DNA from 3 places in the Gordonia sp. N1V genome. Region 1 is predicted to be linked to each of the others. Evidence: predicted binding sites of a transcription regulator. Region 1 holds the regulator's gene; each other region holds the start of a gene.
The links. Region 1 encodes LexA, which represses DNA repair genes until DNA is damaged. Its sites were predicted from a motif close to CGAACANNTGTTCG; they were not measured.
Positions count from the first base shown of each region.

Region 1 (4,315 bases):
CGAACGTCGCCGACGGCGTCTCGGCGCGGGCGGCGACGGCATACCCCGTCGAGGGGGTCGGTCTGTTCCGCACCGAACTCGCTTTCCTCGATCGGGCCGACGAACCGTCGGTGGACGAGCAGGCAGCGCTCTACCGCGAGGTCATCGAGGCCTTCGACGGCAAGAAGGTCGTGGTCCGGACGCTCGATGCCGGCTCGGACAAGCCGCTGAAGTTCGTCGATCACGGCACCGAGGCGAATCCCGCACTGGGCGTACGAGGCAACCGGATCGCCGCGACACATCCCGAGATCCGTACCGGTCAACTCGACGCGATCGCCCGCGCCGCGCAGGCGACCGGCACCACGCCCTGGGTGATGGCGCCGATGATCGCCTCGGCCGCCGAAGCCGCCGAATTCGCCGCCGAGGTCCGCGGTCGCGGGCTGGTGGCGGGGGTGATGATCGAGATCCCCTCGGCGGCGATCCTCGCTCCGGCGATCCTCGCCGAGGTCGACTTCGTCTCGATCGGCACCAACGATCTCACGCAGTACACGATGGCCGCCGACCGGATGTCGGCCGAGCTCGCCGGGCTCACCGACCCGTGGCAGCCTGCGGTGCTCTCGCTGATCGCCACCGTCGCCGAGGCGGGCACCCGCAGTGCGACACCGGTCGGGGTGTGCGGCGAGGCCGCCGCCGATCCGCTGCTCGCGTGTGTCCTGGTCGGACTCGGCGTCACCTCGCTGTCGAGCGCCCCGGCCGCGGCGCCCGCGGTGGGAGCGAAGCTCGCCGAGGTCGACCGCGAGGCGTGCCGCTCCGCCGCGCAGGCTGTACTGGCGACCGCCTCACCGGCCGATGCGCGTGCCGCGGCCGCGGAAGCGTTGCGCAGCTGAGCCGTTCGGCTGAGCGGGCCGGCGGGTGCGACTCCGCTCAGATGCGGCGCATCACCGTCACGACCTTGCCCAGCACCGCGGCGTCGTCGCCGGGGATGGGCTCGAACAGGTCGTTGTGCGGCATCAGCCACACATGGCCGTCCTTGCGCTTGAAGGTCTTGACCGTCGCCTCGCCGTCGATCATCGCCGCGACGATGTCGCCGTTGTCGGCGACGTTCTGTTGACGAACGACCACCCAGTCGCCGTCGCAGATGGCCGCGTCGATCATCGATTCACCGACGACGCGCAGCAGGAACAGTGACCCGTCGCCAACGAGTTCACGCGGCAGCGGGAAGACATCCTCGACGGCCTCCTCGGCCAGGATCGGCCCGCCGGCCGCGATACGTCCCAGAACCGGCACGAACGTCGGCGTGGGGAGGTTCGATGCATTCGGGTTGTCGTCGGTGGGCGTGGGATCGCCGTCCTGGACGTTCACCGCGCGGGGTCGGTTGTGATCGCGTTTGAGCAGACCCTTGCGCTCGAGGGTTCGCAGCTGATGCGCGACCGATGAGGTCGACGCCAGGCCGACGGCGTCGCCGATCTCGCGGATGCTCGGCGGATACCCGCGTTCGCGCACGGACTTGCGGATCACATCGAGCACGCCCTTCTGGCGCGGGGTGAGCGCGGCCTCGACGGCCGCGGGATCGATCGGGCCGGTCGCGACGGCGTCGTCCGGATCGGTGACGGTCGCCGCGTCGGGGTCACCCGAGCGGCCCTTCTTCTCACTCATGGGGTTCGCATCCTTTCGGTCGGTGCGCACATCCTCGCGGGGTACGCCCTGGTTGACGGGCCCTGTGGAGAGCTGAACACCGGCCAGGGTAGCCGAGGCGACAGGCAACCTCAAACATGTGTTCGACGTGTCGCGAGAAATTGTCGGTGCCCCGTGGTAGAACTCGAACATCCGTTCTTCGAATGCATGATCGAGATAGGGAGACGCCATGCCGACCGTACTTCTGCCCACCGCGCCGGGCACCAACGACCTGCCCGTTCGGTCCCGCCGGACGGCTCACCGCGCCGCCGCCGTTCGCCGCGGGGCGTCGATGCCGGCCCGCGCAACCGTCGAGCACCGGGCGCTCGAACACCGGGTGCTCGAACACCGGGTGCTCGAACACCGGTCGTCCGAACACCGGTCGTCCGAACACCGGTCGTCCGACCGTCGCCTCCCGGAGCGGCGCACGCTCGAGCGCGACCCGGCCCGCCGACGACCGGCATATGCGGGCCCGGCCCGGACCGGTGCGCGCCGCCTTCCGGCGGTTGCGGGCACCCGTTGCGCAACTCCGGTCGGCCCGCGGGTCACCGCGCACCGCACCGCTCGCCGTACCGGTGCGATGGTGGCCGTGCTGACCGGTGTCGCCCTGGCGCTGCTGGTGTGGCTGGTGGCCGTGGCCGGTAGCGACTACCAGCAGTCGACCACGCCGGCGCCCGCGGCCACCGAGGTCGTGCACGTACGTGCCGGGGAATCGCTGAACTCGGTTGCCGCACGGGTCGCGCCCGACCTGCCCCGGCAGGCCGTCATCGACGAGATCGCGCGGATGAACGAGATGTCCGGCAGCGGGCTCCAGGTCGGTCAGGCACTGCTGGTACCCGCCTACCGGTGACGACCGGGGTAGGCGATCACACGGCTGTTCCACCGCGGTGGGGCGGTATTGTCGGTGTATGCGCTGTCCGTTCTGCAGGAATGATGACACCAAGGTCATCGACTCCCGAGTTGCCGACGAGGGGCAGGCGATCCGTCGGCGCCGCTCCTGCAGCGCATGCGGTCGCCGGTTCTCGACGGTGGAGACCGCTGTCCTGGCCGTCGTCAAACGCAATGGCGTCACCGAGCCCTTCAGCCGCGAGAAAGTGATGCGTGGGGTCCGACGCGCGTGTCAGGGACGCCAGGTCGACGAGGACGATCTCGCGCAGCTCGCCCAACAGGTCGAGGAGACCGTTCGGGCCTCCGGAGTCGCCGAGATCCCCAGCAACGAGGTCGGATTGGCGATCCTCAAACCCTTGCGCGACCTCGATGAGGTCGCCTACCTGCGATTCGCGTCGGTGTACCGCTCGTTCGATTCCCTCGAGGACTTCCAACGCGAGATCGACGACCTGCAGGGCAATCTGACCCACGGCCGGACGACGCCCGCAGCCGGCGTCGTGTCAGCCGAGTCGGTCCAGGGTCCGTAGCGCCCGTTTCTCCGAGATCGGATAACGCGTGCCCAGTCGCTGCGCGAACAGACCGACCCGCAATTCCTCGACGAGCCAGTGCGCCTGTTCGTTGACCGCGTCTCGCCTGCGGTCGGGCACCTGCGCGAGCCGCTGGTTCCAGCGCTCCACCACCCGATCCAGTGCCTCCATGCCGGCGCGATCCCGCGCGGCGGATGCCGGCAGATGCTCCAGGCGCTCACGGGCAGCGCGCAGATAGCGGGGCACCTCCGCCAGGTGCTCCCGTGGGGTGGCGGCGACGAAGCCGTCGAACACCAGATGGCCGAGCTGTTCGGCGACGTCGTCGGCGGCGAGTTGCCCCGAATGGGTGTCGATCACACCGCGCAGTGCCACCAACTCCCGCAGGACGTCGACCGCGAGGCGTAGATACTCCGGAGCGGCGTCGGTCACCGCTGGCCGCAGCCGTTGGGCGAGCGCGGCGAACGCCTGGGGCGAACGTACGACGCGCAGTTCGTCGGGCTCCACGAGATCACGGATCGCTCGGCGTGTGCAATCGCCGAACAACCGCGCCGGCTCCCGATAGGGGCTCTGGCTCAACGCGATCCGTCCGGCAGGGTCCAGTCCGGAGGCGGCTTTCGGACTCAATGCGGGGATCGTGTTCTCCAACAACACGATCACGCCGCCGGCCAGGGCGGTGCTCGCCTCGGTGGTGGTCGCCGCCCGGACAACCGAGACCCCGTCGGGATGGCCGGCGCGGTGGGTCACGTGCAGAGTCGGGTAACGGGTGATGGTCTGCCCGGCGACGTCGGCGGTCTCGCTCGGCGCGAGTGTTCCGATGCCCTCGTCGGTCCACGTGGTGTACACCGGTGTGGCCGTCTGTGTGGTGGCGGCGGATGTCGGTTCCGACAGTTCGGCGAACGATGAAGTACGGGTGAGGATCTCGCCCTTGTCGTCGACGACCGCGAAGTGGATGCGCAGATGAGTCGGGAGTCGGTCGGGGTCGAAGTCGGCGGGCGAGACCGAGTGACGGGTGATGGTCGACAACTCCCGGGCCAGACCGCGGATCAGCGGCTCCGAGCGTGGGGTCAGCCGAGAGAGCGCCAGATCGGCGAAACGTTGGGCCGGTGCCATCGTCTTGCGCAGCGACTTCGGCAGGGTCTTGACGAGTTCGGTCGCCAACTCCGAGCGCATCCCCGGGACCAGCCAATCGAAGCCGGCGTTGCGTACATGGGGCAGAAGATCTTTCGGGATGACGACGGTGACGCCGT
Region 1 is NZ_JARJDD010000006.1:57,880-62,194, reverse strand. It holds gene P3L18_RS09915 (putative PEP-binding protein) at 1-866, shown strand, start outside; gene lexA (transcriptional repressor LexA) at 904-1,554, opposite strand; gene P3L18_RS09905 (LysM peptidoglycan-binding domain-containing protein) at 1,844-2,503, shown strand; gene nrdR (transcriptional regulator NrdR) at 2,562-3,068, shown strand; gene hrpA (ATP-dependent RNA helicase HrpA) at 3,042-4,315, opposite strand, start outside.

Region 2 (4,315 bases), on a different contig from region 1:
GCCGTGCACACCGAGGATCACTGTGGACGGGCGGGCTGTCGGCGTTCCGTGCCGAACACCGGTCAGCGGTACCCACCCCGCAGAGCGTGTCTCCCAATTCCTCTGCGATGGATTTGCGGAGGAGCTCTTTCGTCCCAATGGTCGAGGTGCCAAGGAGCGTTAGTGGCGTTCCCTTTCTCCCGATGGTCGAGGTGCCGAGGAGCGTTAGCGACGAGCGTTTCTTCCGGTGGTCGAGGTGTCGAGGAGCGTTAGCGACGAGCCTCGAGACCTGTTGCACCGCTGCTGGTTTCCGACCCGGACCGAACAATGCGACGGTCTAGAGTCCGTGGTCGCCGAGGAGTTGGGCGAGTCGGGTGTCGACCGGCGAATTCGGGCCAGGGTCAGGGTGGAGGATTTCGACGAGGTCGTAGTAGCCGTGTCCGATCGGGACTCGGCTGCGTCGGATTCGGTTGGTGGGCAGCATCGAGTCCCGGTCGTCGCGTGTGGCGAGATCGGTATCGGCAGCGGCCCTACTTGATGGTGGGTCGGGTGGTGGATGCAACTCCGCGCGGAAACGCGCGAGTGCCGCGGTGTAGGTGGCCCCGACATCCGGTAGCGCGTTGGTGCGTTTCGGGTTCGGTTCAGCCGCCCCGACCGGGGTGTTTTTGCGCCACCAGCACCGTCCGGCCCACGGCCCGTCCCGATAAATCCCGGTCGTGAATTGTCCGGGTTTGTCACCGACCATCCGGTTGTGTTTCCCACACGCGGGGGCGAGGTCACCGATGTTGGTGAGCCCACCTTTCGCATGATCTTTGGTGGCGTGATGAATTTCGACGTGCGCGGCAGGTTGAGTGCACCCGGGAAACGAGCAGTACTCGCCACCGTCTTTGGCGAACAACGCGATCCGCTGGCCTTGACTCGCCAACCGCGCCCGCCCCAAATACAGGGGAAGACTGGTGTGGTCGTCGAATACCGCCAGCCACGGCTGGCACTGAGCTGCCAACGCGATCACATCCCGGATCGGGAGCAGGGTGCCGGTCGCCGTGACGCCCATCCCGGTCTGCGCAATCAACTCCGACAGCGACGCTTTGATGATCAGATGCGGTGGCAGCCCGCGATGCGACTGCGGGCCGAGACCGACATCCAGTCCGGCGCGCAGGACCGCCTCCAACGCGTCATGGTTGCGTTGGACCTGATCGCGGTGATCGCGGGCTGCCGCGGCCGCCACCTGTTCGGGATCAGCGTCCTCGCGACTCCCGGTGGGGGACTCCGGATCGGCGGGGTTGTTCATTCCGGGGGCCGCCCACGCGGCGAGTACCGCTTCGAGGTGCGCGGTCAAGGTCGGGGTCATCTGCCCCGACAACCCGCTCATTTTCTGCGCGTCTTGCCGGCCGATGCGGATCTGGCGGCGGCGTTGCCGATCCGAATCGTCGGTCAGGTGGCCGTCGGGGTCGAGGTGCGCCAACACCCGTGCCCCCAAAATCCGCAAATCAGACGGGGTGTGGGTGCGGGCGAACCCGGCCATCGTGGCGTCGGCCGACATTTTCTCGTCGAACGGCACTGCCGCGGGAATGCGGTCCAACACGTCGATCACCACCGCCGCATGCGACGAGCCGGCCGCACCGGACGCCATCGCCTCGGCCAGTGCCGGATATTTGGGGGCGGCGACCTCACCGGTGAAGGTGTGGAACGTGGCGGTCGCTTTCAGTTGCTTCCACCGCCGCCACGGTTCCGAGATCCGCAACAGGCCGATCATGGCGTCGGTGATCGACCCGAACCCGTACTCGCGGGCCAGATGGCGGTCGGAGAATTCCACAATCTGCCGATCCCCCTGAACGGTGACCCGGGTGATCAACTGTTCGGTGGACTGGGCGACCGCGACCAGGTCGTCGTTGGACAGGCCGGTCAAATCATCGGTGGCCAGCGAATCGACCACACGGTGGGCGAGGGCGAGTTTCTGGGCGGTCGACAACCCCGACACGTCGGGGAACGCGGTGTCGACCATCATTTCTCACCCCCCAGTGATAGCGAACACGTGTTTGCGTGATGTTGTGTTCGAGTGTATGCCGGGTTTGTCGGGTTGGCAAGGGGTTGTCGAAAGTTTTTTCGGGTGAGTCTCGGTTGGGTTCCAGCGTCGGTTCGGCTCGGTCTCGAGGCTCGGCGCCTGGGGCGCCTCGCACCTCGACCATCGATCGGTGAAGGACCTTGGGCGCCTCGCACCTCGACCACCGATCGGGAAGCGCCTCGACCACCGATCCAGACCGGCTCCCACCGGTTGTGCCAGTTGAGGATGCGCTCGGGGATGCACCGAATACCCTCTCGCGCAACAGATTCCGGCTACGTTCTCGGTGGAGGCTACAGCAGCGGCGCTGCAGCCGCCCTCGGGGCGTTGCCCGTGCATCCCGCTTTGCCGCCACGATCGCCTTGGGGCTCGACTTCCCCGCGGTGTCGGTCGCCGACATGCGGGACCGGCTGAAACGCGACGATGTGCCGTCAACTGCACATCTTTCAGAACTCGGCCGCGGACTCCTGATCGAGTACGGCGAATTCGGTTGCCGCGTCCTTCATCTCGCTCAATCGTGAGTAGTGGATGCCGGTCCCCGCGTCGGACAGGATGGCCTGATGGATGGGCACCGCGACGCGTGGCGCCATGGCACGCAGGTAATCCACGGACTCACTGAGTTTCATCCACGGCGCCGCCGACGGCAGCGCGAGGACGTCGACATTCTCGAACGGAATGTAGAACGAGTCGCCCGGGTGCATGAACCGCCCGGCGCCCTGCGACGAGTCGAGGACGTAGGCGACGTTGTCGATGACCGGGATCTCCGGATGGATCACCGCATGCCGGCCGCCGGTCATCCGGGCGGTGACCGCGCCGATGTCCACCTGCTGCCCGGGGTGCGCCGGGGTCCACTCCCCCGACGAGTCGGCGTCATTGAGTTGCCGGGCGGTCTGCGGATCGGCGTATCGGAGGGCCTGCGGATTGGCCGCGATGAGATCCGGCAGCCGCGCGGGGTCACAGTGATCGGGATGTTGGTGGGTGATCAGGATCGCGTCGAGTCCGGTGATGCCCTCGAAACCGTGGGAGAAGTTTCCCGGATCGAACAGGATCTTCGCCCCATCGAGTTCGACCAGCAGACACGAATGACCGAAGTGCGTGAGTTGCATGCCTCCACTGTGCTCCCGGCGGCCTCATGTGTCAGCGAACCGCTTCATAACCCCTGGTCGCCCCGGCACGCACGGCCGGCGAACGAGTCCCGGCGAACAAACACGTGACATTCTTCTTACCCATGAGTAAGATCGGTTCTTACCGCCGGGTAAGGTATCCCGGAGCCGTACCGCCCCACCCAGTCAACCACTGCGAGAAATGGTGAACATGTCTACTCACACCGAACCCCGCGACACCTCCGCCGTCGGGAAGACCCGTCATCCCCGCAACTTCATCGGTACCGCGATGCGCGTGCTGACCACGGTCACGGGCTCGGAGTTCGCCGAGAAGTACCAGATCCGTGAACCCATCAACCGGATCGCGTACCAGGCGACCAAGACCGGGTTCCAGACCCTCGGCGCCGCCAACCGCGCCTTCTCGAAGGTGCAGGGCGGGTCGGCTCCGGCCAAACGGCTGACGACCACACCCAAGGGCTACTTCAATCTCACGCCCGACGACGAACAGCAGATGATCGCCGAGACGGTCAAGGAGTTCGCCACCGAGATCCTGCGTCCGGCCGCCTACGACGCCGACGCCGCGGCCACCGCGCCGGAGAGCATCGTCAAGCGCTCCGCGGAACTCGGCATCACCATGATCAACGTCCCCGAGGAACTCGACGGCGCGGCCACCGAGCGCGGGGTCGTGACCAACGCGTTGGTCGCCGAGGCGATGGCCTACGGCGACATGGGTCTCGCGCTGCCGCTGCTCGCCCCGAGCGGTGTGGCCACCACGCTGACGAACTTCGGCAGCGACGGCCAGCAGAAGACCTACCTGCCCGACTTCGCCGGTGAGAACGTCCCGCAGTCGGCGGTCGTGATCGCCGAACCGCGCCCGCTGTTCGACGCATTCTCGTTGCAGACCAAGGCAACCCGCGTACCCAGCGGCTACCGGCTCAACGGCGTGAAGTCGTTCGTACCCGCCGCGGGGTCGTCCGAACTGTTCATCGTCGGCGCGCAACTCGACGGCCGGCCCGCACTGTTCATCGTCGAATCCGATTCCAAGGGCCTGATCGTCGAGGCCGACCCCGGCATGGGTGTGCGCGCCGCAGGCATGGGTCGACTGCTGCTGCAGGACGTCGCGGTGCCGGAGTCGGCGCTGCTCGGCGAAGGATCACCCGATGCTGCCTTC
Region 2 is NZ_JARJDD010000020.1:43,274-47,588, forward strand. It holds gene P3L18_RS21710 (HNH endonuclease signature motif containing protein) at 317-1,984, opposite strand; gene P3L18_RS21715 (MBL fold metallo-hydrolase) at 2,488-3,147, opposite strand; gene P3L18_RS21720 (acyl-CoA dehydrogenase family protein) at 3,356-4,315, shown strand, end outside.
Region 2: P3L18_RS21710 (HNH endonuclease signature motif containing protein) is a predicted target of LexA. The motif match lies at 2,008-2,021, and genes of this name have one in related genera.

Region 3 (4,315 bases), on a different contig from region 1:
TCGGGGCTGGCCGAAGGCGTTGATGTGCTCATTCATTGCGATCGTCTGTCCGTCGGTGGCCGCGTATCTGGTGCTCGACGTGTATGCGTCCCTCTTTGACCTCCAAATCGCCTGGGAGCAACAACCAACCGGCAACACCATCGTCGGCCTTGTGGGACTTGTTGCGGCTCTCGTCGCCGCGATGATGTTCGTCCCGCTTCGGTGGGCGGCGTACTTCGCGATCAAGTACGACATGCCGATCGGTGGATGCATTGTGGAGAGTGTTCGGGCGGCCCGTGTTCACAGGTGGCGTCAGGCGCTCCCGGTGGTGGCCGTCACGACGTTCACCGCCTTATCAGTTCTTGTCGGTCGCGCACTCGTTGAGACGGCAACGTCCTGGATATTCTTATTCGCCGGCCTCGGAGTGGTTCCGCTGGCTCTGGTGGTTCTGACGCTCGCCGGGGGCATCGACTTCAAGAAACTCTGCTCCGAGGAGTCGGCGCCGGTCGACCGGCAGAGGCATCCCGTGACGGGCCCACTCCCTGGCGTCGCCGACGCTGTCCCACCGCCGCCCTTGTCCACCGTGCAAGTCCCACATTCGCGCCCGGCGCCCCGTGGATCGCTGTTGGCGATCGCCACACTGATTCTGTATCCGGTCCTCAACACCATCGCCCTGGGCGTGAACGCGCAAATCCAAACCGGGAACACACGTTTCACTGCTTCTCTGTCCCCGGACACCGCGCTCATCCTGATGCTTTGCCTGGCATTGCTCTCGCTTGTTCCTTCCGTGCTCGCAGCAATGACCGTCCTACGCTCACGCCGGGACATCTGGGTGCCGCAGGGATGGATTCGAGCCCTGGTGGCCGTCGCATTTCTCGCTCAACTCGGTGCTGCCGTCGCTCAAGCGATCACGACTGGATCGGTCGCCGCGGCAGATGCGGGCCCATACCTGTTCCTCGGAGACTTCCTGTCAGCGAGCGCCTTTGTCGCTGCGTGGCTTCTTGGGCATCGCCGCGTTCGCGCGACTGCAGGTCTCGCGATCGTCAGCGGGTTCATCGTTGCTGTGGTCACCGCAAACCTCAATCAGCAGCTTGGCATGCTTGGTTCTGAGTCCGCTCAGACCTTCGTGGAGGTCACCACCGTCACTACCGCGATCTATCTCACCGGCGTATCAGCCATCTTCGCCGCGACCGCGTGGATCGCCTATGCCATCGAATTGGTTGCCCTTCGACACGAACGACCGCCACTCACCTACTAGACAACCAGCGAGACAACCGCTCTCAGTACGGCGGCGGATGCGCGTCATCCCAACGCTTCAGGGCACGTTGGTCCGCGGCGCGTGCCTTGGCGTGGCGCGCGTCGATCGCTTTGCGGGCGGGATGATCGGGTGGTTTGTTCTTGAGGTACCTCAGTTTGTGGGCGCCCTTCAGCCCGGGGAACATGTCGACACCACGGAAGGCGTTGCCGACAAACCAATGCCCGGTCGGCGACTGGAACATCGCGGTCATCATGGTGTCCTGAAAGTCTCGCCACCGGCCGAAGGTCTTCATCCGATGGTGAAAACGGCATAGCGGCTTGATGTTCCACGCTTCGGTCGGACCACCACGCTCGGGGTGTTGGTGGTCGAACGGCTCGCTGTGGTCGAGATCGGTCTTCCAGACCGGCTCGTTGCAGCCCGGCCACGTACAGCACAGCTCACCCACCCGAATGAAGGCCTGCAGACGCTTACCCGGTCGATACTTCAGCCCGTCGATGCCCTTGAGCGCCGACACCCGTGAGATCCCGACCTTGCGGGTGAACTCTGCCTCGGCGAGTTGACGTACGGAGTCGGCGTCAATCGGACCGTATCCGTCGATGAGCGCGTCATCGTCGTCCTCGCCGGCCAGCGTCGACTCGTTGGCCACAACGAAGATCGTCCCTCGAGGGCCCGCCGGCTCGTGGCGATGGTCGGCACACTCGCAGGTGCACTCCGTGTGCGCGTCCTCTGGGGTTTGTTCGTGCTCTGCGAGCTGTTCCGCTTCTGGAGGTTGCACCTCATCGGTATCCGGATCATTCTGCGGCGCTTGGGCATCGAGCACCGCTGAATCGTCGGGTGCGCCGTCACTGTCGCTGTCATCAGCGACCGCGGTGCAGTCCTCGCATTCGCAGGCGAGGCGATCGCGTCCCTGTGTCAGGGCGATCAACGCGTCAGCGCGCCGCTGCTTCTTGGTCCGCGGGTCACCCTTGTGAACGCCCTCGGCCATCGCGTCGAGTTGCGAGCCGACCAGAGCGCCGTCGGCGGTGGGCAACTGCGCGGTCATCCGCGCCTGGCCCGGCCGGAACCGATCGGGCCCGATCGCGACCCCCCGGTCAGATTGTGCCCGCTCCCGATGACGCCGAGACACCGACCGGTCGACCTTGGAAACCACCCGCTTGACCATGTTGGTGAACCGTTGCGTCGACATCTGATCACGGGAACCGATCATGTCGGACAACTTCACGTCGATCTCCGGAAGCAGCTCCGGATCACACAGTTCGGTCGCAGCAGCCACAATCTTGAAACGTTGCGGGTCAATTCGACCGAGCCCGAGCATCGCGCCGGTCGACGGCAGCCGATAGCGGGCGACCTCGGCCAGCTTGATCATCTCCTTGGCGGCGGCCGGAGACATCGACAACACGGCCCCGACGTCGGCGACCGTCCGGTCCAAGCCGTCCGGACCGAACTGCTCGCGCGGATCGACTCCGCACACCGCCTTCGCCGCCGACTCGGCGATTTCCGCAAGACTCGACTCACCCGAGGTCTTCTCGGCGACCTCGCATCCGTACTCCTCCTCGTGCGCCTCATGAAGCAGCGAGATGCCCTGCAGCATCCGGTAGTGCGCCGCCGAGATCGACGCGGCGCTATGCGCGATAACCTCCACCAAATCGGTCTTCGAGAGGTCCTCATCCTCGGGGATTTGCTCCAAGAACGACTTTGGCTGCTCGTCATGCGCGCCCGCAAGCCACAGATCCGTCGCGCTCGGCACGCCGACGGCATCGGCGTCGGCATCGCGATCAAGCGGGATCTCGGAGGACATGAATGGAACATACCTTCGAGGTCTGACAAAATGGATCGGCGCAGGTCGGGGGGTGGTTTAGGGCATTCATGTGCCGGGCGGAGGGGGCGGTGATGGCCGCACATAACCCAGAATGTGGCGTGCGCAGAGTCTTGCTCGCGGTTTTACACGGACCGAGGTCGCGCTAGGGGAACGTGTGCGTTGAGGATGTGAGTGAAGCGGTCCCGTCCTCATTAAACTGCAGCTCTGCCAGGAACGATGACCCATCACTACCCGACAGGGAGACACTGGCCGAAGTCCCGCGCAGCGTCACTGCTCGTACGGTCAGTTCAGCCGCGCTGACGTTGTGCCGAACACTGACGAGAATCTTCGCGTGATGTTTGACGCGTTGCTCGGTGATAGGTGCGCGTGGTGATCGTGACTTGAGTGCGCGCACGACGCTGTCACGTAGGTCTGTTGCGTATGCGCCGATAATTCCGGATACCGCCGCATCGAGCACATATGTCATGACGCATTCCGCGCCACCAAGGTCAGCTTGCCAACCTGACTCCTGGACAAGGATCTCTATGCCCGTCTTCTCCTCGAACGCGAGCACCCCCGCTTCGACGTCGGAGCGAAACCGATCGTTTGAAATGAGGGTACGCGCCGGCGGATACAGCGATACTGGTTTCAAACCGGGCACGACTAGGGTGACGTACCGAGCGTCATAGTTCGGCAACCACTCGACAATTTCGTCAGCTTCCCACTGCATCAACGAAGGATGCCATGAAAGCTGCTGTTCGGTCAGGCCGCAATGGCAGCGGGACCACATCGCCGCAGACGGGGTCCGTTGTTTGTCGGTGCAGGGCCGTATCCTCGCCACGTCGTCGCGACTACGCTTGATCGTGAAGGAGGAGAGGTGTATGGGGCCGCTCGTTATCGATGTCGCGCGCAAGGCTGCGCAAGAGGTAGCGGATGACTACTGGCAGCCGGGTCGGTTCCCCGTGGACATCGAGGCAATCGCGCGAGGTATGGGTTTGCGCATCGAGTACACCTACCTCCGTGAGGGCGTATCGGGGATGGTCCGTGCCCGACCGGACGAGATCCCCACGATCTACGTTGATCGCGATGAGAACCCGGCGCGTCAACGCTTCACCATCGCCCACGAGCTGGGACACTTCGTCGAGCGCAGCAACCAGGGCAAGGCGGACTTCGCGTTCATTGATGAACGTGGAACCAAGTACGACCTGCACGAGTTCTACGCCGACGAGTTTGCCGGCAATCTGCTAATGCCACGGAGCGAGATTCAGCGACTGCGGGCC
Region 3 is NZ_JARJDD010000024.1:33,490-37,804, reverse strand. It holds gene P3L18_RS23500 (hypothetical protein) at 1-1,237, shown strand, start outside; gene P3L18_RS23495 (HNH endonuclease signature motif containing protein) at 1,260-3,035, opposite strand; gene P3L18_RS23490 (hypothetical protein) at 3,199-3,765, opposite strand; gene P3L18_RS23485 (ImmA/IrrE family metallo-endopeptidase) at 3,854-4,315, shown strand, end outside.
Region 3: P3L18_RS23495 (HNH endonuclease signature motif containing protein) is a predicted target of LexA. The motif match lies at 3,040-3,053, and genes of this name have one in related genera.